Regions from separate parts of the Marmoricola sp. URHA0025 HA25 genome, predicted to be linked through region 1. Evidence: predicted binding sites of a transcription regulator. Region 1 holds the regulator's gene; the other holds the start of a gene.
The links. The regulator HrcA, encoded in region 1, represses chaperone genes, less so after heat shock. The targets are predictions, from matches to a motif close to TTGGCACTCGNNNNNNNCGAGTGCCAA.

Region 1 (11,701 bases):
CGCTGGGAGACGATCAAGAAGTTCGAGCTGCTCGACCACGACCTCACGGTCGAGTCCGGCGAGCTCACACCGTCCATGAAGGTCAAGCGCAACGTCGTCGAGGAGACGAACAAGGGCCTGATCGACTCGATGTACTCCTGAGGCAGCGGAGGCTGCCGACAGCGGCCTGCGCCGGGCGCGTCTAGGGTCGGTACGTGCCCTCCACGCTGCCCGACGGTGACGTCGCTCCCGCCGACGGCGCGCTGCCGGCCGATGCGGCGGCGACCCTGCACGAGCGGCTGTTCGGCGTGTACGTGCACGTGCCGTTCTGCAAGGTCCGGTGCGGCTACTGCGACTTCAACACCTACACGGCCACCGAGCTCGGCGGAGGAGCTTCGCAGGCGTCGTACGCCGAGACGGCCGCCCGCGAGATCGAGCTGCTCGACAAGGTGCTCCCGGACACCCCCGAGGTCGACACGGTCTTCTTCGGGGGCGGCACCCCGACGCTGCTGCCGAGCGCGGACCTGGTCGCGGTGCTCGGGGCGGTCCGGGAGAGGTTCGGGCTGCGCGATCGCGCGGAGGTGACGACGGAGGCCAACCCGGACAGCGTGACGCCCGAGAGCCTTGCCGCCCTGCGCGAGGGGGGCTTCACCCGGCTGTCGTTCGGGATGCAGTCGGCAGTCCCGTCGGTCCTCGCCGTGCTCGACCGCACCCATGACCCCGAGCGGGTGCCCCAAGCGGTCGCGTGGGCGCGCGAGGCCGGGTTCGACCAGGTCAGCCTCGACCTGATCTACGGCACGCCGGGGGAGAGCCTCGGCGACTGGCGCCGTTCGCTCGATGCCGCCCTGGCCTGCGAGCCCGACCACGTCTCGGCGTACTCGCTGATCGTGGAGGACGGCACCGCGCTGGCCAGGCAGGTCCGCTCCGGCGTGCTGCCGATGCCCGACGAGGACGACCTCGCCGACAAGTACCTGCTGGCCGACGAGGTCCTCGCGCGCGCCGGCATGCAGTGGTACGAGGTGTCCAACTGGGCGCGCGACGAGCAGGCGCGGTGCCGGCACAACGAGCTCTACTGGACCTCTCAGAACTGGCTGGGCATCGGGCCGGGCGCGCACGCGCACGTGGGCGGCGTTCGGTGGTGGAACGTCAAGCACCCGACCGCGTACGCCGCTCGCCTGGCGGCCGGCCTGTCCCCGGCGCACGCCCGCGAGGTGCTCGACGGCACGACCCAGCGGGTCGAGCGCGTGCTGCTCGAGCTCAGGCTGCGCGACGGGCTGCCGTTGTCGGTCCTCGACGACCCGGCCCGCGTCGCCCGACCCGTGGCAGAGGGCCTCGCGATCGTCGAGGACGACCGCCTCGTCCTGACCCTGCAGGGCCGGCTCCTGGCCGATGCCGTCGTTCGCGACCTCGTCGGCTGACGCGTCGCTAGGGTCGGCGCATGACCGAGGTCCCGCCGCCCGACCCGAGCCAGCCTCAGCAGCCACTGCCACCGGCGCCCCCGCCTCCGCCGGGGCAGGCGCCCGGCTACGCGACCCCTGGTCAACCGGGCTGGGCGCCCTACGGGATCCACCCGGGGACCGGGCTGCCGTACTCGGAGAAGAGCAAGATCGTCGCCGGCCTGCTGCAGATCCTGCTCCCGCTCGGGATCGGCCGGTTCTACATCGGGGACTCGAAGACCGGCGGCTGGCAGCTGGGGGTCACCCTGCTCACCTGCGGGATCGGGGGACTGTGGCCGTTCATCGACGGGATCGTGATCCTGGTCAGCGACAGTCGCGACGCGCAGGGGCGGATCCTGCGGAGCTGAAAGCCCAGATCACGTCGAGGCGGCGCAGGTGAAAGCCCGGATCACGTCGAGGCGGCGCAGATGAAAGCCCGGATAGCGCCGAGGCGGCGCAGATGAAACAAGATCTCTTTCATGTGAGCCGCCTCGACGTTCTGGAGGCTTTCATGTGAGCCGCCTCGGCGAGTTGGTTCAGCCCGTCACGAAGTCGATCAGCTCCTCGACGCGACCCAGGAGTGCCGGCTCCAGGTCGGCGTACGAGCTGACCTTCGACAGGATGTGCTGCCAGGCGCGGGCGATGTCGGCCTGGTCGCGGTGCGGCCACCCGAAGCTCTGGCAGACGCCCTTCTTCCACTCGATCGTCCGCGGGATCGTCGGCCACGCGTCCTTGCCGAGGCGCTGCGGCTTAACCGCGGCCCAGATGTCGACGAACGGGTGCCCGACGATCAGCACGTGCTTGCCGACCGGCGACCGCGAGACGGACTGGGCGATCCGGCTCTCCTTGGAGCCGGCCACCAGGTGGTCGACGAGTACGCCGACGCGCCGCTCGGGCCCGGGCCGGAAGTCGCGGAGGTGCTCGGCGAGGTCGTCCACGCCGTCCAGGTACTCCACGACCACGCCCTCGACGCGCAGGTCGGCACCCCAGACCTTCTCGACCAGCTCGGCGTCGTGGCGTCCTTCGACGAAGATCCGGCTGGCCCGGGCGACCCGCGCCCTGGTGCCCTGGACCGCGAGCGACCCCGATGCCGTGCGCGTCGGTGTCGCCGGGCCGCTGCGGGCGGGTGGCACCAGGATCACCGGCCGGCCCTCCAGCAGGAAGCCGGGGCCGAGCGGGAAGGTGCGGCGGCGGTTCCTTCTGTCCTCCAGCGTGACGGTGTCCAGGTCGCGCTCGACCTTGACGATCTCGCCGCAGAAGTCGGGCTGCGCCGAGTCCACGACCGCCTCGACCACCAGTCCCAGCTCGGCAGCGGTCTCGGCGGCGCGCCCCTTGCGGGGAGCCCGACAGTCGCCGGACAGGACGTCGGAGCCGTAGCGATCGGTGGTCACCGGCCAACGCTACGAACCCGGCGCTGCCGGGCCGCGGAGGAGGAGGCGCGTGTCTGTGCCTTGACTTCTGGAACATCACGATATATCGTCAACGTATCGAGAAGTTCGGCGCGCTATCGGAAGCGCCGCCTCGATCCCCAGAACAAGGAGAAGCACCATGTATCCCACCTCAGAATCCCCCTGGGCCGCGGAGTTCGAAGCGGTCCGACGACAGCGCGGCCGAGGCCGCGGACACGGCCGGCACGGCTTCGGCCCCGGATGGGGCGGCCCGATGGGCGGCCCGCCGCCGTGGGTGGCCCAGATGTTCGGTCCGCAGTGGGCCGGCCACAGCGGCGGCCGCGGCGGGCGCGGTCGCTCCCGGGTCCGCCGGGGCGACGTCCGCACCGCGATCCTCGACGTCCTGGCCAACGCTGCGGAGCCGATCAACGGCTACCAGGTGATCCAGCAGATCGCCGAGCGCAGCAACGGCGCGTGGAAGCCGAGCCCCGGCTCGGTCTACCCGACGATCGCGCAGCTCCAGGACGAGGGCCTGGTCGAGGACGCTGCGACGGGTCGCAAGACCCTGCAGCTCACCGACGCCGGTCGCGAGCGGGTCGCTGCCCACGCCGAGGACATCGCGGAGATGTGGCGCACCTTCGACGACGACGAGGCCCAGGACGGCTCGGGCGACCTCCGCCAGGTCATCGGGCAGACGGTCGGTGCGATCATCCAGGTCGCCTCGACCGGCACACCGGACCAGCGCGACAAGGCGGTCCAGATCCTCGCGGACACGCGGCGACGCCTCTACGGGCTGCTCGCCGAGGGCCCCGACGCAGACGACGCAGACCCCGAAGCCGACGAGCAGGAGTGAGCACGATGTACCGACCCGACCAGCGGCCCGACCTCAGGCTGAGCGACGCCGACCGTGACCGGGCGATCGCACGGCTCAGTGAGCACTACGCCGCCGGACGCCTCGACAAGGAGGAGTTCGACGAGCGCAGCGACGCGGTCTGGACGGCGAGGACCTACGCCGACCTGGCCCCGATCTTCGCGGACCTCGGGTCGGTGCCGACCGAGCGCGAGTGGCCCGCCAACCGGGGTCGTCGGGGCCCGTGGGGTCGGCGCGGCTTGTTGCCGGTGCCGTTCGTGCCGGTGCTGCTCCTGCTGATCGCCCTCACCGTGCTCACCCACATCCCGTTCGTGCTGCTGGCGTTCTTCGCGTGCGGGTTCGTCTTCCTGAGACGGCGGCGCCGCTACCACTGGTGACGCGCTCAGATCAGCGGCAACCGCTTCTGCGCCCGGGGGAGGTGCTCGTAGCCCCGGCGTACCGCGTCGGCCAGTGCCTCACGCGGGTAGGGCCACTCCGCCGCATCGAGGGCCTGGTCGAGCGGGACACCCCGCCCGGCCAGGTCCCTGATCGTCTCGGCGACCACGCCGAGCGCCGCTCGCTGCTCCTGGACGTAGTCGCGGCCGACGGGCGCTCCGTGCCCCGGCACCACCACGGTGCCGGGGCCGACCAGGTTCAGCACCAGGTCGAGGGTCGACGGCCAGTCCATCGGGTAGCAGTCACTTCCGAAGCCCGGCACCGCCGCGCGCGCCGTCGACTCCTCGACCAGGTCACCGGCCAGCAGCAGGTCGGCGTCCGGCACGCGTACGACGAGATCCCCGCGGGTGTGGCCGCGGCCCGGGTGCACCAGCTCGACGACCCGGTCGCCGAGGTCGACGGTCAGCGCAGAGGAGAACGTGCGCGCCGGCACCACCTCCGTGGTGGCGACCAGCTCGGCGTACCGCGCGTCCTCGTCGACCTCGGCGGCGGCCTGGGCGCGGATCCGCGCCGCGTGCTCGGGAAGGTCCGCGGCTGCGTCCTCGTGCGCCACGAGCTCGGCTCCCTCAGCGGCGAAGACGCCGTTGCCGAAGGTGTGGTCGAAGTGCACGTGGGTGTTCACGGCAGCCAGCAGCGGAGCGCTCGAGAGCCGGCGGAGGTCGGCCAGGACGGCACCCGCGGCGGCCTCCGAGGCGTTCGTGTCGACCACCAGCAGGCCTTCCGACCCGCCGACCACCCCGACGTTGACGTCGAACCACTCGTAGCGCGCCACCCACACCCGGTCGGCCACCTCGGCGAACATGCTCATGGCGCCACCCTAGAGAGGCCGGCGCAGGACCCGCCGCCTAGTAGACTTGGCACTCAGCGTGCAGGAGTGCCAGCAGCCGAGGTCGAGAGGAGTCGACATGATCGAGGATCGCAAGCTCGCCGTGCTGCGGGCGATCGTCGAGGACTATGTCGCCACCCAGGAGCCGGTCGGGAGCAAGACGCTGGTCGAGCGGCACCGCCTCGGCGTCTCGCCGGCCACGGTGCGCAACGACATGGCCGCGCTCGAGGAGGAGGGGCTGATCGCCCAGCCGCACACCAGCGCCGGCCGGATCCCCACCGACAAGGGCTACCGGTTCTTCGTCGACCGGCTGACCAGCCTCAAGCCGATGTCGGCCGCGGAGAAGAGGGCGATCGCCACCTTCCTCGAGGGTGCGCACGACCTCGATGACGTCGTCCAGCGCAGCGTGCGGCTGCTCGCGCAGCTGACCCAGCAGGTCGCCATCGTGCAGTACCCCACGCTGGCGCGCTCCACGGTGCGCCACGTCGAACTGGTCGCACTCAGCACCTCACGGCTGCTCGCGGTGCTCATCCTCTCGACCGGCCGCGTCGAGCAGCGGGTGATCGAGGTGCCGGTCGAGCTCACCGACGACGTCATCGCGGACCTTCGCGGCCGGGTCAACGCAGGCGCGAGCGGTGTCCGCATCTCCGACGCTGCGGCGGCCCTGGGCCGGCTTCCCGAGGAGGTCACCGCCGAGAGCCGGATGACGTACTCCATCGTGGCTGCGGCGCTGGTGGAGGCGATGTCCGACCACCGCTCCGACCAGCGCGTCGTCGTCGGCGGCACCGCCAACCTGGCCCGCTTCGGCGACAGCTTCGAGCGCTCCGTGAAGCCGATGCTGGAGGCCCTCGAGGAGCACGTCGTGCTGCTCAAGCTGCTCGGCGAGGCCACCTCGCCGGCCGAGGTCACCGTGCGCATCGGCCACGAAGGACCCATCGACGAGCTGTCCTCGACGTCGGTGGTCGCGACCGGCTACGGCGCGGCCGAGGAGGCGCTGGCTTCCCTCGGCATCGTCGGCCCGACGCGGATGGACTACCCCGGCACCATGGCTGCGGTGCGCGCCGTAGCACGCTATGTCTCGACAATCCTCGACGAAGGATGAGCTGAACCCCGTGACCCAGGACCCCTACGCGATCCTCGGCGTCGACCGCGATGCGGACGCCGACACGATCAAGAAGGCCTATCGCCGGCTCGCCCGGCAGTACCACCCGGACGTGAACTCCGAGCCGGGTGCAGCGGAGCGCTTCAAGGAGGTCTCGCACGCCTACGAGGTGCTGTCGGACCCGGAGAAGCGCCGCGTCTACGACCTCGGCGGCGACCCGTTCGGCGCCGGCGGATTCGGCCAGGGCGCCGGGTTCTCGTTCACCGACATCATGGACGCGTTCTTCGGTGGCCAGCAGGCAGCCGGCCGTGGTCCGCGCCCGCGCCAGCGCCGCGGTCAGGACGCTCTCGTGCGGATCGACCTCGAGCTCGCCGAGGCGGCGTTCGGCACGACCCGGGAGCTGAAGGTCGACACGGCGGTGCTGTGCTCCACCTGCCGCGGCTCCGGGGCGGCCGAGGGCTCCCGCCCGATCACCTGCGAGACCTGCCACGGCCGTGGCGAGGTCCAGCACGTCCAGCGGTCGTTCCTCGGCGAGATCCGCACCTTGCGGCCGTGCGCCGCCTGCCGCGGCTACGGCGAGATCATCCCCGACCCCTGCCGCGAGTGCGCGGGCGACGGCCGGGTGCGGTCGCGGCGCGCGATCACCGTGAAGATCCCGCCGGGCGTCGACACAGGCACACGTGTTCAGCTGAGCGGCGAGGGCGAGGTCGGGCCCGGAGGCGGTGCCCCCGGAGACCTGTACGTCGAGGTGCACGTCGCCCCGCACCGGATCTTCGAGCGCGACGGCCTCGACCTGCGCTGTCGGGTCAGTGTCCCGATGACCGCGGCCGCGCTGGGCACCAGCATCGAGCTGCCGCTGCTGGAGGGCGACCTCGACAGCGAGGACGCGACGGTGGAGCGCTCGGTGACGCTCGAGATCGCCCCGGGCACCCAGTCCGGCACCGAGAAGGTCCTCCGCGGGCGCGGCGTACCGAGCCTGCGATCGGCGGCGCGGGGCGACGTGGTCGCCACCGTGGAGGTCGAGACGCCGACCCGGCTCGACGAGCGGCAGGAGGAGCTCCTGCGCGAGCTCGCGGCGCTGCGCAACGAGGAGTCACCCGACGGCCGGATGCAGCCCGCGCACAAGGGCATGTTCGGCCGCCTCCGCGACGCCTTCAACCAGCGATGAGCTGCCGATGACCGGCTCCCGGTCGTGAGCCTGCCGGTCTTCCTCACCGACGCGGTCACGAGCGCAGTCCAGGGCGACCTGGTCGTGCTCGACGGCGACGAGGGCCGGCACGCCGCCACCGTGCGGCGCATCCGCGAGGGTGAGCAGCTCGTGCTCAGCGACGGCGCCGGCACTTCTGCGACCTGCACGGTGACCGAGGCGGGCCGGTCGACGCTGTCGGTCCGGGTCGACTCGATCGGGCACGCCGAGCGACCGGTGCCCCACGTCACCGTCGTCCAGGCGATCCCGAAGGGCGACCGTGGCGAGCTCGCCGTGGAGATGCTGACCGAGATCGACGTCGACCGGATCGTCCCCTGGGCAGCCGCGCGCTCGGTCGCGATCTGGCGCGGGGACCGTGCTGCGAAGTCGCTGTCGAAGTGGCGGAGCACCGCGCGCACGGCGTCGAAGCAGGCACGCCGGTCGTGGCTGCCCGAGGTGACCGCACCGGCCTCGACCGACGAGGTGATCGCGCTGCTCGGTGAGGCGGACCTCGCCGTGGTGCTCCACGAGTCCGCCCAGGTGCCGCTCGCCGCCTTGCCGCTCGAGGGTGTCGAGACGGTGGTGGTGGTGGTCGGTCCGGAGGGCGGCCTCACCGACGAGGAGCTCAGTGCGTTCGCGGCGGCCGGGGGAGAGGTGGTGCGCCTCGGGTCCTCGGTGCTACGCACCTCGACGGCCGGCGTCGTCGCCGTGTCCGCGCTGCTCGCCCGCACGCTCCGCTGGAGCTGAGACGAGCAGGCGCAGAGGGTGAGCGCCCGACGGGAACGACTCCTGGGAGATCGAGGATCGAGTCAGCTCCCGCCGGGCAGCTCCGCATCGGTCACGACCGCTGATGTCGCTCGCGGTCTGCCCGGGCCGATGCGCCTTTCCGCGATGGTGGCCACGGCCCCCTGTTCCGTGGCCGCCACGTCCACCACTCCCGGCCGGCGGTGGCCGGGGCGGCGCACGACAAGGACGGATCACGCACAGCGCGTGTGCAGGCGGACGGAGGCCGTCTGACTGCGTCACCTCGGTCTGCCACGACGTCCCCCATCGCATTCTCACTGAGAGCGGCGGGGTCCGGGCCGTCGACGCCCATCCGGTGCTGGCCTGGGACGTCACCTCGAACCTACACCCGACTTCGGATCCGCGACAGACCTCGTTGCGACGTGGTTCGGGCGCAAACAGGCGTAGAGTTCGAAGCGGCCGGAACCGTGGAGTGGCCGTCCAGGAGGTGCGGGGGACGGGCTGCGGCATGTGGGGGGATGAGGCGGCGATCTCGGATCCGGACGGTCTGCGCCGCCTCGCCGACTTCTGCCGCATCGGCGTGCTCCGGACGGGGGTCCAGGCGATGACGGTCACCTGGGCGAACGCATTCGCGAGCCTCGAGCTCCTCCTGGCCACCGACGAGGTTGCCGAGCGCGTGGCGGAGCTCGAGTTCGCGCTCGGGCAGGGCCCCGGCGTCGATGCGGTCGAGTCGGGGCTCCCGACCGCCGCCGACGACCTGGAGAGCAGGGTGTCCTTGCATCGGTGGCCGCTGTTCGCCGTCGAGGCGGTCACGGCCGGCGTCCGCGCGATCCAGGCGTACCCGATCATGATCGACGACAAGGCCTTGGGGACCGTGGGGCTGTACTCACGAGCGCCCACTCGCCTCACCAGCGAGCAGCACCGGCACGCGACCGACATCACCGAGCTGATCGGTCTGGCCCTGGTCGACCCGCGTGCCGGCGACAGCATCGGATCCGGCCTGCGGATGACGGTCCACCAGGCAGCCGGGATGGTCATGCAGCAGGCGGGAATCACCATCGAGGAGGCGCTGATGCTGCTTCGCTCGGTGGCCTTCAGCGAGGACCGGCAAGTCACGCACGTTGCCGCTGACGTGATCTCGGGACAGCGGCGTTTCGGGGAGGCAGAGGTTCGGAAAGGCGGGGATGGCCCATGAATGAGAGCCAGGAGAACCACGACACGAGCAGGCAGGCCGCCCTGGTGGCCCAGAGCTTCGTGGCGCTCGCCGACACCCTGGTCGACGACTTCGACGTCGTCGAGCTGCTCGACCGCCTGGTCGCGGACTGCGTGACGCTCATCGGCGTCGACGCCGCTGCCATCCTCCTGGTCAACCGCGACCGGCACCTGGAGGTGGTCGCCAGCTCCAACGAGGCGTCCTACCTGATGGAGGTCTTCCAGCTCGAGAGTCGCTCGGGTCCCTGCCTCGAGGCGGTCGAGACCGGTGAGCCGGTCTCGGTCACCGATCTCGGGCAGGTGCAGCGACGCTGGCCCGCGTTCTCGCACGCCATCGAGGGGGTCGGGTTCTCCGCGGTCTACGCCCTGCCGATGCGGCTGCGCGAGGAGAAGATCGGCGCCCTCAACCTCTTCAACTCCACCCAGCCGCCGCTCTCGGAGTTCGACGCCCGGCTCGCCCAGGCGCTCGCCGACGTCGCCACGATCGGCATCCTCCAGCAGCGCACGGTGTCCCGCGCCTCGATCCTCGTCGAGCAGCTGCAGCTGGCTCTGAGCACCCGCATCTCCGTCGAGCAGGCGAAGGGCGTGATCGCGGAGTTCGGCGGGCTCGACATGGGCGTCGCCTTCGAGGCCATCCGCGCCTACGCCCGCAGCAACCACCTGAAGCTCAGTGCGGTCGCGGAGGCACTGGTCCGCCGGGAGCTCGAGCCGGCGCGGGTGATCCCGCGACGAACGTCCCTCTGAGTCAGCGAGCCAGCAGCTCGGCGATCCGCTCCTTCTCGCCCTCGACGGCACGTCGCTCGGTCGCAGCCAGGGGCCGATACGGCTCGACCTCGAAGACACTGCCGTCGAAGCGCCACGATCCCGCCAGCAGGCCGTCGACGAAGAGGGTCGGGCCGACGCCGCCGTTGGGGCCCATCCATCTCCTGCGCATCTCGTCCGGTGCGACCCGATCCCGGTCGGCATGGGACAGGAACAGGTTGTCGTAGGTCCCGAGCATCACGGTGGGAAGCGCAAGGTCCTCGTCGGCGAGCACGCCGTCCGGTACGTCGTACAGGGTCCGGCCCTGGTCGTCGGTGTGCGTGACCAGCTCGCCGGCCGCGTGCAGGTCCTTGAACACCGGGGCGAGCCGGCTGACCGCCGACCACTTCGTCATGTCCGCCGGTGTCGCCGGCCCGTAGGCGCGCAGGTAGCGCCGCACCAGGTCACGCACGTCGGGCTCCGCGAAGGGCCGGCCGAGCCACTCGTCGGCGAGTGCGTAGACCACGCCGCCGCTCTGCTTCCACAAGCCACGCGGTGGTGCATGGAGCAGCGGCACGCGCTCGGGGACGACGTGGCGCAGGACCGGCTCCGGCACGTCCGGGAACTCCTCGGCGAGCCCGAGCGCGAGCTCCCCGATCGGGACCGCTGCACCCCCGGTCAGCTTGCGCACGCCGGACGTCAGCACCTCGTTGGTGAGCCCGGCAGCCGGCTTGTTCTGCGCGCTCGACCCACTGACCCGGTCGAGCGCCGGCTGCACCCACGGACGCAACGTGAGCGCGTCCTCAGGGGTGAGGACGTGCACGGTGCCGCGCATGGTGCGGAAGCGCACCAGGTGGCGGCGCTCGAGACTGCCGGACAGGTTCTGCGGGTCGAAGCCGCCGATCCGCGCGGCCAGGGAGAGGTAGGGCGGCAGGTTGTCCTGTGCCTGCAGGCCGATCAGGTGCTCGACCATCTCTGCGGTGCCGTGGACGGTGCGGTGCCCGGGCACGAGCTGCTGGCGCAGCCACAGCGTCGTGGTCAGGGCTCGGGTCGACAGCCGGGTCACTGGACGGTGATCTCCTTGGTGTCCTGGTCGACGGGCCGGCCACCACCGGACTCGTCGGTGTCGTGCACGACCAGGGTGTAGGTGCCGGGAGGTGCGGTGACCTCGAACGAGTACGGCGACAGCGTGCAGCACTCCTGCGCGGTGGTGAAGCCGTGCTTGACGACGTCGCCGTCCTGGGTGAGCTCCCACGCGACGTTCGCCTCGAAGGCGGCGGCTCGGCCGGTCACCGTGAACGTGCCGGAGACCTGTGCGCCGTCGGCCGGCGAGTCGACCTGCACCGGCGCGAGCACGTCGTCGGGGTTGTCGGCCGCGAGCGGCTCGGCTGCCGGTACGCCGAGGACCATGTCGGTGTGCTGGCCGTCGATGAGCAGCTGCACCGGCAGCCGGCCCCGGCCCACCGCGGCCTGCGCCGAGTACACGAGCTGCTGGACCGCCAGGCCGGCGTCGTCGGCCGACATCTCTGCGGGTCGGTCGCGGACGCCACTGGCGAGGTCGATCACGATCGTGTCGCCGTCCTGGCCGACCCTGCCGACGGTCGCTCCGGCGGGCCACAGCGTCCGGTAGTCCGGGTCGTCGGGCTTCCCGTTGACCGCGGCGACCGCGGCAGCCTTGAGGAGGCAGTCGGTGTCGCCGCAGAGGTCCTTCCGCTGGAACTCTCGGAACAGCTTGTCGCCGTGGGCGGTGCTGCCGGCGAAGTACACCGGCACCGCGCGGG
Region 2 (11,701 bases), 930 kb from region 1:
ACTGCTCGGACTTCACGAAGTCCTTGACGGTGATCAGGCCGGCCAGCCTGCCGTCGGCGTCGACGATCGGCAGCCGCTCGCGCTTGTGCTGGCGCAGCAGGGTGGTCGCGTCCTCGCGGGAGATCCCGACGGGGGCGGTGATCAGCGGGGTCGGGGTCATCACCTCGTCGACCTTCGTCGTCGCCCACTCCGCCACCGGGGTGAACCGCAGGTCACGGTTGGTGATGATCCCGAGCAGGCGGTTGTCGACGTCGACGACCGGGAACCCCGAGATCCGGTACTCGCCGGCGAGCTGGTCGAGCTGCTCCAGGGTCGCGTCGGGGCCGATGGTGACCGGGTTGGAGATCATCCCGGTCTGGGTGCGCTTGACCAGGTCGACCTGGTAGGCCTGGTCGGGGATGGAGAGGTTGCGGTGCAGCACGCCGATGCCGCCCTCGCGGGCCATCGCGATCGCCATCCGCGACTCGGTCACGGTGTCCATCGCGGCACTGATCAGGGGGACCTTGAGCGTGAGCTCGCGGGTCAGCCGCGTGGTCGTGTCGATCTCGTTCGGGTTGAGGTCGGACTCACCCGGCAGCAGCAGGACGTCGTCGTAGGTCAGGCCGAGTGCGGCGAACTTCGGCGGGACCTCGACCGACCCGGAGGCGGCGAGTGGGGCGTCGTCGGGACCGGTGGTCATGCTCCAGTCTAACGACCGGCCAGCTCTCCCACCGGACGCACCCCCGCGAGGCTGATGTGCACGCTGAGACCGTGCTCGGTCAGCCGGATCCGGCCGCGCATCCCCGACGCCGCCAGCACCGGCACGACGCCCTCCTCGCTGGCCGGGGCCAGCAGCACCATCTCCGACGCGCCGCCGGCCGCCGCGAGGCCGCTCAGCTTGCGCAGCAGTTGCCGGCCGATGCCCAGGCGACGCCAGGCCGGCGCCACCTCGAGGCCGGCCTCCGCGGACCCGTCGACCATCGCGTGCAGGCTTGCCGCACCGACCACGTGCTGGCCGATGCGGGCGGTCACACGGTCCTCCGTCACGTCGTACTCCACGACCGAGGTGGTGGCCGTTGCCGGGGGCGGTGCAGCGATGGACCGCCCCCGGTCGGCCATCTCGGCGAGGACCTCGGCGCGGACCTGCTCAGTGGCAGACCAGGAGACTCGCGGACCGAGCAGACCCGTCAGCGCGGAGGGAAGGCTCTGCGGGTCATCCATCACCGTCATTGCAGCGCGCAACCACGCCGTTGGCTGGTCCACGAGGTCGTGAGTGGCGCAGGGGACGACGCTCACCTCGTCTCCTCCCGCGCCACTCACGAGCTCCACGACGGCTGCAGCTGTCCAGGCATCGGGTGTCTCGACGACGAGGTCGTCGGTCACCGCTCCCAGCTCCGGATAGATCTGCAGCGCCAAGATGTTCACCTCGGCGTCGCCACAGTGCTGCGCCAGGCGCGCGAGCGCCCCCGGCGAGTCACGAAGCCTCGTTCGCACGCGGTAGAACATGCCCAGATCGTGCTCCGGCGGTGTTGCTGGACGGCTGCACGATCGTTACGCCCGCGTCAACAACTCCTCACACCCCTGCGCGTGAGCCGACGTAGATTCTCCGGCACCGGGTGCAACCTCCCGGGACGTTCGACTCGTCTGAGGGCTGACGAAGGGAGCCAACGGATGCGTCGCAGGGACGAGCAGGAGTTCGTCGAGTACGCCACGGCGGCCCAGGAACGGCTGCGCCGGACGGCGTACCTGATCTGCGGCGACTGGGACCACGCCTCCGACATCGTGCAGGAGGCGCTGATCCGGGTGTACGTCGCATGGCCCCGCATCGAGAACAAGGGCGGGACGAACGCCTTCGCACGCCGGTGCGTCGTCAACGTCGCCATCGACCTCGGGCGTCGGCGCTCAAGCACCGAGCTGCCCACCGACCACGAGGTGATGGACCGCGCGACCGGTGGCCCCGACCACGACATAGCGGCCCGTGAGGCGCTCGTCGGCGCGTTGCGTGACCTCGCGCCGCGCCAGCGTGCCTGCGTGGTGCTGCGCTACTTCGAGGACCTGAGCGTCAGCGAGACCGCGCACGTCCTCGGCTGCAGCGAGGGCACCGTGAAGAGCCAGACGTCCCGCGCCCTTGCCTCGCTCCGTCGTCACGTCCACTTCTCGGATCACCTCACCGAAGGGGCACTCTCATGAACGACCTCGACACCCTGCTGCGCGCGGCGAGCGACCAGCCACCGGCGGGACACCTGGACCCGCAGGCACTCCTGCGCGCCGGCCGCTCGCGGGTTCGTCGCCGCCGGGCCGTGGCCCGCATCGCCGGGGTCGCCGTCGTCGGGATGCTCGGCGGCGTCGCTGCCCTCGCCGGAGGCGGTCCGGACGCGACCCCGCAGCCGGCGGCCCAGCGGACGCTGACGCTCGGCGACGCAGTCGACGCCCGGAGCGGAGCGGACTACGAGGTCCTCCAGACCTTCACGGGGCACTCCAGCGACAGCGCCATGAGCGGCCAGTTCGTCCGCGGCGTGCTGCCCGACGGCACGACCGTCGTGCAGTCCTATCCTCACGGCTCCGACGGCGTCAGCCGGATCGCCCTCGTCGGCGCCTCCGGGACCCGGACCGTCGACGTACCGCGGTGGGCCGAGAACTACCTCGGCGCGACTGCGCACGCACTGGTCTTCGGCACGCCCACCTCGATGGGCCTCTCGGTGCTGGACCTGTCCAGCCTGGAGTGGAGCCACGCCGTCGCCGGCCAGGACGTCGACACGAACGTGCCGGCCCAGCCGCTGACCTCGACCTCAGGGCGCCCGGGACAGGTGTTCCTCGCGGCGAGCAAGTTCGCCGGCAGGAGCACCCGGCAGATCCTGGCCGTCGACCTCGACCGGTCCACCGCCACGGTGGTGGCCAAGGGCGGCGACGTCGCTGCTTCCGGCGACCACGTTGCCTGGACGGCTGCGTACGACGCGCCCAACGACCGGGTCGTCGTGCGGGACCTGACGACCGGCAAGGACACCTCGTTCGACCCGCACACGGGTCGCTGCGACCAGAAGGACCTCGGCGTGACCGCCGACCGGGTCGTGGTGATGGTCAACTGCGCCGACGCCGGTTCCGAGAAGACCGAGACCGACGTCGTCGACCGGATCGACGTCTTCGACCTGGCGGGTCACCCACTCGCGCGGATCACCGGTGACGAGCTCGGGCCGGTCCGGATGACCGGCCGGTTCCTCACCGTCTCCAGCTGGAAGAAGGACCAGACCGGCAGCTACACCTACGACCTGGAGACAGGGCGCTTCCTCCGGGTCGAGGACTCGATGAGCGGCCTGGCCGGCAACGAGACGGGCAGCGGCTCCACCCTGGTGTGGCAGCGGCGACTCGACGGCGACAACGGCGGCACCTACGTCGTGGCGGCGATGCGCTGAGGCCGGATCGTCGCCGCGACCACGTGCTTGACTGGGCTCCATGGGGCCGGAGGTCGACAGGGTCTCGGCGGCGTTCGGCGCCGTCCCCCGCGAGCACTTCCTGCCCCGCAACCTGCGGCGCCGGGCCGGGTACGACGGCCCGCTCCCGATCGGCCACGGCCAGACCAGCTCGCAGCCGCGCAGCGTCGCGGCGATGCTTCGGCTCCTCGATGCCCGTCCCGGGCACCGGGTGCTCGACGTGGGCGCCGGCTCCGGCTGGACGACGGCGCTGCTGGCCCACCTGGTCGGCGCGACCGGGCTGGTCGTCGGCGTCGAGCTGGTGCCCGACCTCGCCGCGTGGGGCGAGCAGAACGTCCGGCGCACCAGCGGGGCGTGGGCCTCGGTCAGGCAGGCGACGGCCGGCGTGCTCGGCGTACCGGAGCTCGCCCCCTACGACCGCATCCTGGTCTCGGCCGAGCCCGGTCGGCTCCCGGGCGAGCTCCTCGACCAGCTCACCGATCCGGGCCGGATGGTGCTCCCGGTCGCCGGCGTCATGACCGTCGTCGACCGCTCCGGCGGCGAGGACCGGATCAGCGAGCACGGGCACTACCGGTTCGTGCCGCTCCTAGACTCCCGCCATGAGTGAGTGGATCTACTTCGGCCATCCGCCACGCGAGGGCTTCGTGGAGACCATCACCGACGAGGAGACCGCGATCATGCAGACCCACCGCGCTCACCTCGCCGAGCTCTTCGCGCAGGGCGTGCTGCTGCTGGCGGGCCCGACGTTCGGTCAGGTGAACACGGCGATCAACGTGATCCAGGCGCCGGACGAGGACGCCGCCAGGGCGATCATGGAGTCCGATCCGGCGATCAGCTCCGGGCTGCTGACCGGTGAGCTCAGGCCGATGCGGGTGACGTTCCTGCACGGCCGGCCGGAGGCCTGATCGGCACCAGGTCCGGGTCGGGCCGATGGCCCGCGGGCTCCCAGCCCGGTGGCCCGAACAGGTAGCCGAGCCGGTCGCGGAACCGGTCGGCGGCCCGGACGTTGCGCACGATCTGGGCGTAGTCGCCGTACTGGAGCCTCAGCAGGTTGTGGGTCTCGACCGGCTTCGTCAGCCCGTAGGTCGGCCGCTTCTTCTCCTCGACGAAGGAGCCGAAGAGGCGGTCCCACACGATGAAGATGCCGGCGTAGTTCTTGTCGAGGTACTCCGGGTCGGACCCGTGATGGACGCGGTGGTGCGACGGCGTGTTCATCACCAGCTCGACCGGCCGCCAGAGCTTGCCGATCATCTCGGTGTGCACGAAGAACTGGTAGACGAGGTTGAAGCCGAATGCCATGTAGATCGCCCAGGGCGCGATCCCGAGGAACGGCAGTGGCAGGAAGAAGAAGAACTCGAACCACGGGTTCCACTTCTGTCGCAGCGCCGTGGCGAAGTTCATGTACTCGCTCGAGTGGTGCGCCTGGTGTGCTGCCCAGCCGACGTTGACCCGGTGCACGAAGCGGTGCGAGAAGTAGTAGACGAAATCCACCGCCACGAGGGCGAGCGCCCAGGACCACCACGAGTGCATGTCCAGGTGGAACGGCGCGACGTAGACGAACACCGCGTTGTAGACGACGAAGGCACCGACCTTGAACACCAACGTCGAGGCCAGGGACCCCAGGCCCATCAGCATGCTCGTGCCCGCGTCCCTGGCGTCGTACCCCGTGCGTCCCCGCCCGTCGAACGCGGTGTCGTGGTCGAGCCACTTGAGCGCGGCGAGCTCGATGAGGATGGTGAGCAGGAAGAACGGGACGGCGTACGTCACCCGGTTCTTCATCGGGTCGAGCACTTCGTTCATCGGTCCGGTCTCCTCGATATGACTTCGCGGTAAGTTACCACGAGTTCATATCTTCGGCTAGAGTCCGCTCGTGGCCACCCGCACCCGACCCAACGCCGGCACCAAGGGTGTCGCCCGGGCGGACCGCGAGAGCCAGATCGTCGCGGTCGGGTGCCGCCTCTTCGGTGAGGCCGGCTTCGCCGCCACGTCGGTCGCGGATGTGGCCGAGGCCGCGGGGATCTCCAAGCCGCTGATCTACAACTACTTCGGCTCCAAGGAGGGCCTGTACGCCGTGTGCGTCCAGCACGCGGCCGAGATCCTCACTGCCGAGATCGAGCGCACCGCTGCGACCGGCACCGTCGGGCTCGCCCGAGCCGTGGTGACCCTGGACGGGATGTTCCGGGCGCTCGCTCCGCACCCCTGGATGTGGCACCTCGTCTTCGACCCGACCGCCCCCCGCGACCCCGACACCCAGAAGGTGCTCGACGCCTACGAGGCGCGCATCCTCGACTTCGGCACCGAGGGAGTCGCCGAGCTGCTCCGGCTCGCCGGCATCGAGGACCCCAGCGACGTCTCGGCGATGCGCGCGGTGTGGGAGAACGTCTTCCGCACCCTGGTCAACTGGTGGCTCGAGCACCCCGCGGAGTCGCCCGACGCAATGACCGAGCGCTGCGTGCGGCTGTTCAGCGCGGTGTTCGGCGAGATCGACGTCGAGAGCGTTCTGGCCCGCTGACGTCCGCACACTGCGACGATCGTCGCGTGTGCAGCCGCCTCGTGAACCGATCCGGCGCCAGCTGGCAAAGATGGGTGTGAACCCCGTCGACGCCGAGCCGAGCGATGGCGAGATCATCGCCCGGTCGCTGCGCACCGCCGAGCACTTCGCCATGGTCTTCGACCGCCACCACGCCTCCGTGCACGCGTACGCGGCACGGCGGGCAGGCCCGGAGGCTGCCGACGACGTCCTCGCCGACGTCTTCCTTGCAGCGTTCGCCCAGCGGAAGCGATTCGACACGAGCGTCGGGTCGGCGCTGCCCTGGCTGTACGGCATCGCCGGCAACCTGCTCAGGCGTCGGTGGCGTTCGCTTGCCGCCGCCGACCGCCTCCACGGCTCGGCAGCGAGCCAGGTGGTCGAGAGCACCGACTCCCACGAGGACCGTGTCATCGACCGCCTCGACACGGCCGAGGAGTGGCGATCGGTGCGCGCCAGCCTCGACGAGCTCGCCGACGGGGACCGCGAGGCGATCCTGCTCTTCGCCTGGGAGGAGCTCAGCTATCCAGAGATCGCGGTGGCCATGGGCATCCCGGTCGGCACGGTCCGCTCCCGCATCCACCGGGCCCGCGCGCTCCTGCGCGAGGCACGCGACGACACCCTGGAGGTACGACGATGATCGACGAGCTGCTCCGCGAGGCGCGACCCGACGTGGCCGCGCCCGATCCGATCGTCGTGCTCCGCGCCCGGCGGGCGCTGCTGCGCAAGGCGCTCGCCCGGCGTACGCGTCGCCGGTACGCCGTACGGGTCGTGATCGCCACGTCAGCGGCAGCGTTGATCGTCGCCGCGACCGTCGTGTCGCAGACCCCTGAACACGGGGCATCAGCAGCGGCCGCGACGATCCTGGAACGGTCGGCAGACAGGCTGGAGGCCTCACGGCCGCCCCTCCCGGGTCAGTACCTCTACCGCAAGGACGTCACCCTCTCGTGGGACTACGGGCCTTCGCCGTCAGACCCGTCGGTTGAGGACACCCGGCCGCGAACGAGCCCGGTGACGGTGGAGACGTGGGTGCCCACCGATCCCACGAAGGCGCTCATCCAGCGCACGATCGACTCCGACCTGAAGGTGACCTGGGCCGTGGTCTCGCAGGACACCAACGGCAACTACCCCATCTACCGCGCCGAGCCGCGCGGAGCGGCGATGCTGCAGGCGATGCGCGACCTCGTGCGTCGCGAAGGAAGCCAGTCGAACGACCACACGGCCGACCTGTGGACCGCGGCGTTCTGGCTGCTCTCCGACCCGCAGACGCCGGACGTCGTCGCCGCCGAGGTGCTCCGGACGATCGCCACCGTGGAAGGCGTGCGCGTCGTCGATCGCAGCGCCGACATCGCGGGCAAGGCCGGCGTGGCACTGGGCATCGACAGCGAGCACGGACCCGATTTCGTCTTCGACCCGGCCGACGGCGCATTCCTCGGGATCCGCACGCATCCCGCGCGGACGAAGAGCTGGGTCGGACCCGACGAGCCGGTGCAGACCCTCAGCTTCGAGTCAGGCGTCGTCGACTCGGCACCCAGGCCGCCCGAGCGCCTGCTCGCGGACGTCGACGAGTAGGACGACCCGCGGGATCGGCGTACCGCTCCCCGAACAGAACTGCCGCTTCCCGTACGCGATCGCGTACGGGAAGCGGCAGTTTCACTACGGAAGTAGTGAATTTCCGATCAGTGACCGTGCCCGTGCCCATGGCCGGCGGCCGCGGGCTCATCGTCCTCGGGCTTGTCCACGATGAGCGTCTCCGTGGTGAGCAGCATGCCCGCGATGGAGGTCGCGTTGGTGAGCGCCGAGCGGGTGACCTTGACCGGGTCAAGGACGCCCTGGGCGACCAGGTCGCCGTACTCCTCGGTCGCCGCGTTGAAGCCGGTGCCCTCGCCCGCCTCACGGACCTTGGCGACGATGACGTAGCCGTTCAGCCCACCGTTCTCGGCGATCCACCGCAGCGGCTCATCGACCGACTTGCGGACGATGCGCACGCCGATGGCCTCGTCGCCGGAGAGACCGAGGTCGCCCTCGAGCGCTGCTGCCGCGTGGATCAGTGCGGAGCCGCCGCCGGCGACGATGCCCTCCTCGATCGCGGCGCGCGTCGCGGAGACGGCGTCCTCGATGCGGTGCTTCTTCTCCTTCAGCTCCACCTCGGTGGCGGCGCCGACCTTGACCACGCACACACCACCGGCGAGCTTCGCGAGCCGCTCCTGCAGCTTCTCCCGGTCCCAGTCGGAGTCGGTCGCCTCGACCTCGGCCTTGATCTGGTTGACCCGGCCGGCAACGGCCGCGGAGTCGCCGCCACCCTCGACGATCGTGGTGTTGTCCTTGGTGACCACCACGCGCCGGGCGGTGCCGAGCACGTCGAGCCCGACCTGGTCGAGCTTGAGCCCGACCTCCGGAGCGATGACCTGGCCGCCGGTGAGGATCGCGATGTCCTGCATCATCGCCTTGCGGCGGTCACCGAACGCGGGGGCCTTGACGGCAACAGCACTGAAGGTGCCACGGATCTTGTTGACCACGAGCGTGGAGAGCGCCTCGCCCTCGACGTCCTCGGCCAGGATGAACAGCGGCTTGCCGGCACCGATGACCTTCTCCAGCAGCGGAAGCAACTCGGCGATCGCCGAGATCTTGCCCTGGTGAAGCAGGATGTACGGGTCGTCGAGGACGGCCTCCATCGACTCCGGGTCGGTGACGAAGTACGGCGACAGGTAGCCCTTGTCGAACTGCATGCCCTCGGTGAAGTCGAGCTCGGTGCCCATCGTGTTGGACTCCTCGACGGTGATCACCCCGTCCTTGCCGACCTTGTCGAAGGCCTGGGCCAGCAGCTCGCCGATCTCGCTGTCACGGCTCGAGACGGTCGCAACCGCGGCCATGTCCTCGACCGAGCCCACGTCGCGGGCCGCCTTGCCGAGGGCCTCGCCGAGCGCCTCGGCGGCTGCGTCCATGCCGCGCTTGATGCCCATCGGGTTGACGCCCGCGGCCACGGCGCGCAGGCCCTCGTGCACCATCGCTTGGGCCAGCACCGTCGCGGTCGTGGTGCCGTCACCGGCGACGTCGTTGGTCTTGGTGGCGACCTCCTTGGTGAGCTGCGCACCGAGGTTCTCGAAGGGGTCGTCGAGCTCGATCTCCCGGGCGACGGTGACGCCGTCGTTGGTGATCGTCGGGGCGCCCCACTTCTTGTCGAGCACCACGTAGCGGCCCTTCGGGCCGAGGGTCACCTTGACGGCGTTGGCCAGGGCGTCGACGCCCCGCTCGAGGGCGCGGCGGGCGCTCTCGTCGAACTCAAGAATCTTGGGCATTGGTACCTCTCGAAAGCAGTTGTGTGCCTGAGGGCGTCGCGGGCGACGCGCTCAGGCACACGACCGGATGGGTCAGGAGATGACAGCGAGCACGTCGCGCGCGGAGAGGATCAGGAACTCCTCGCCGGCGTACTTGACCTCGGTGCCGCCGTACTTGCTGTAGATGACCTTGTCCCCGACGTTGACGTCGAGCGGGACCCGGTTGCCGTTGTCGTCGATCCGGCCCGGACCGATCGCCACGACCTCGCCCTCCTGGGGCTTCTCCTTCGCGGTGTCCGGGATGACCAGGCCGGAGGCCGTGGTCTGCTCGGCGTCGATCGGCTGAACGACGATCCGGTCCTCGAGGGGCTTGATGTTGACCGACACGTTGTCGACCTCCGCGTATCTGTGTGTTGGTGGTGGTTCACGTTGTGGCGCCTGCGATGTCGGTACGCCGTCGCGGGGGTCGTACCTCGAGCACATGCGCTGGCACACTCACGGGGAGAGTGCCAATCAGAACTTAGCACTCACCCCAATCGAGTGCCAGCAGGGGTCGCGCAGGCGTGGGAGCCCGGAGAGCGACACAATGCCCCGGTGGACCTCGACGCCTTCCGCTGGCTGCTGACCGACGCCGGCCAGCGCCTCCTGGACCGCGCGGAGGCGGCGTCCGAGGATCCCCTCGAGGCCGCCGCCCAGCTTCGGCGTGAGGCGGACGGCGATCACGTCGCGGCCGCACTGACCCAGGCATCGCTGCGCCGCAAGGCCGTCGCGAAGTTCGGCGAGCTCGCGGCGCTGATGTACTTCACCCCCGAGGGCCTCGAGCAGGCCACCCGCGCCCCGGTTGCGGAGCACCGGGCGGCCCGCCTGGGAGCCGCGCGGGTCGAGTCTGTGGTCGACCTGGGCTGTGGCATCGGCGGCGACCTGGTCGCCTTCGCAGGTGCCGGCATCACCACCGCCGGCGTGGACCTCGACCCGGTGCGCGTCGAGGTGGCCCGGGCCAACCTGGCCGCGCTTCAGCTGGGTGGGGCGGTGATGGTGGCCGACGCGACGACCCTCGACCTGAGCCCGTTCTCCGTGGCGTTCGCGGATCCGGCGCGCCGGTCGGCGCGGGGGCGCACGTTCTCCGTCGACGACTGGACCCCGCCGTGGGCGTTCGTCGAGTCGCTCCTGCGGCGCACGTCCTGCGTCAAGACCGCACCGGGCATCCCCCACGCCGTGCTGCCCGGCGATGTCGAGGCCGAGTGGATCAGCGATCACGGCGAGGTCAAGGAAGCCGCGCTCTGGTCGGGTGCCCTCGCCAGCACCCGTCGGCGCGCGACCGTCATCGGCGACGGCGGACTGGCCACCCTGACCGACGAGGACCTGCCGGACGAGCGACTCGCCGCGGGGACCGCCGTCTCGGCGTACCTCTACGAGCCGGACGGCGCGGTGATCCGGGCCGGGCTCGTCGAGGCGGTGGCCGCGGGCGTCGGTGGGTGGCTCCTCGACGAGCACATCGCCTACGTCGTCGCCGACCAGTCGTTCCGGACGCCGTTCGCGCGGTCCTACCGGGTCCTCGAGGAGCTGCCGCACCGCGAGAAGGCGTTGCGGGCCGCGTTGCGCGAGCGCGGGATCGGCCGGCTCACGATCAAGAAGCGCGGCGTCACCGTCGTGCCGGAGGAGCTGCGCAAGCGGCTCGCCCTTGCCGGCGACGCCGAGGCCACGATCGTCCTGACCCGGGCGGCCGGCAAGGGTGTGTGCCTGCTGGTCGAGCCGTTCTAGCTGTACCCGGCCATGACGTGGGTAGCGGGCGTGGCGGCTTGAACGGGTGAGAACCCCCGAATGGGATGTGGCTTGTCTAAGGCCCACTCCAACCCGGAGGTTCTCGTGTCCCACAGTAGTGCCCGCACCACGTTCCAAGGCCGGCTGCTGATCGTTCAGCGGCATCGAGCCGGTTGGCCCCAAGCCCACATCGCGGCAGCGATGGGCGTCTCGCGCAAGTGTGTGAAGACCTGGCTCGACCGGTTCGCCGCGGAGGGTGAGTCTGGTTTGCGCGACCGGTCTTCACGGCCGCATCGGTCTCCGACCAGGACCAGTCCAGCGGTGGAGGCCGCGATCGTCGAGGTTCGGCACCGGGAGCGACGGGGTCCCGACTGGATCGGCGCCGAGCTCGGTGTCCCGGCTCGGACGGTTTCTCGTGTGCTGGCCCGCCATCAGGTGCCGAAGCTGGCAGCGTTGGATCCGATCACCGGGGAGGTGATCCGGGCCAGCAAGGCCACCGCCGTCCGCTACGAACGGGCCTATCCAGGTGCGTTGGCGCACATGGATGTGAAGAAGCTCGGCCGGATCCCCGACGGCGGCGGTTGGCGCGTCCATGGCCGTGGCATACCCCGCGACCGGACCAATGGACCCGGATTCGACTACGTCCACGCACTGGTCGACGACCACTCCCGGCTTGCCTACTCCGAGATCCACGCAGACGAGAAGGGCACCACCTGCGCTGGGTTCCT

Region 2: the regulator HrcA is predicted to act here: its motif matches at 9,733-9,759, upstream of groES (co-chaperone GroES).

The regions. Positions count from the first base shown of each region.
Region 1 is NZ_JBSSCD010000001.1:1,524,233-1,535,933, forward strand. Features, by position in the region: gene ACVW00_RS07435 (AMP-dependent synthetase/ligase) at 1-141, shown strand, start outside; gene hemW (radical SAM family heme chaperone HemW) at 195-1,397, shown strand; gene ACVW00_RS07445 (TM2 domain-containing protein) at 1,418-1,783, shown strand; gene ACVW00_RS07450 (DUF3097 domain-containing protein) at 1,952-2,806, opposite strand; gene ACVW00_RS07455 (PadR family transcriptional regulator) at 2,964-3,656, shown strand; gene ACVW00_RS07460 (DUF1707 SHOCT-like domain-containing protein) at 3,662-4,051, shown strand; gene ACVW00_RS07465 (MBL fold metallo-hydrolase) at 4,057-4,917, opposite strand; gene hrcA (heat-inducible transcriptional repressor HrcA) at 5,015-6,037, shown strand; gene dnaJ (molecular chaperone DnaJ) at 6,048-7,205, shown strand; gene ACVW00_RS07480 (16S rRNA (uracil(1498)-N(3))-methyltransferase) at 7,230-7,970, shown strand; gene ACVW00_RS07485 (GAF and ANTAR domain-containing protein) at 8,476-9,162, shown strand; gene ACVW00_RS07490 (GAF and ANTAR domain-containing protein) at 9,159-9,923, shown strand; gene ACVW00_RS07495 (winged helix DNA-binding domain-containing protein) at 9,925-10,986, opposite strand; gene ACVW00_RS07500 (Gmad2 immunoglobulin-like domain-containing protein) at 10,983-11,701, opposite strand, start outside.
Region 2 is NZ_JBSSCD010000001.1:594,459-606,159, reverse strand. Features, by position in the region: gene guaB (IMP dehydrogenase) at 1-679, opposite strand, end outside; gene ACVW00_RS02880 (GNAT family N-acetyltransferase) at 688-1,485, opposite strand; gene ACVW00_RS02875 (SigE family RNA polymerase sigma factor) at 1,651-2,169, shown strand; gene ACVW00_RS02870 (hypothetical protein) at 2,166-3,389, shown strand; gene ACVW00_RS02865 (protein-L-isoaspartate O-methyltransferase family protein) at 3,430-4,014, shown strand; gene ACVW00_RS02860 (YciI family protein) at 4,007-4,312, shown strand; gene ACVW00_RS02855 (sterol desaturase family protein) at 4,266-5,207, opposite strand; gene ACVW00_RS02850 (TetR/AcrR family transcriptional regulator) at 5,278-5,919, shown strand; gene ACVW00_RS02845 (RNA polymerase sigma factor) at 5,990-6,574, shown strand; gene ACVW00_RS02840 (hypothetical protein) at 6,571-7,506, shown strand; gene groL (chaperonin GroEL) at 7,614-9,233, opposite strand; gene groES (co-chaperone GroES) at 9,306-9,599, opposite strand; gene ACVW00_RS02825 (class I SAM-dependent methyltransferase) at 9,807-10,973, shown strand; gene ACVW00_RS02820 (IS481 family transposase) at 11,079-11,701, shown strand, end outside.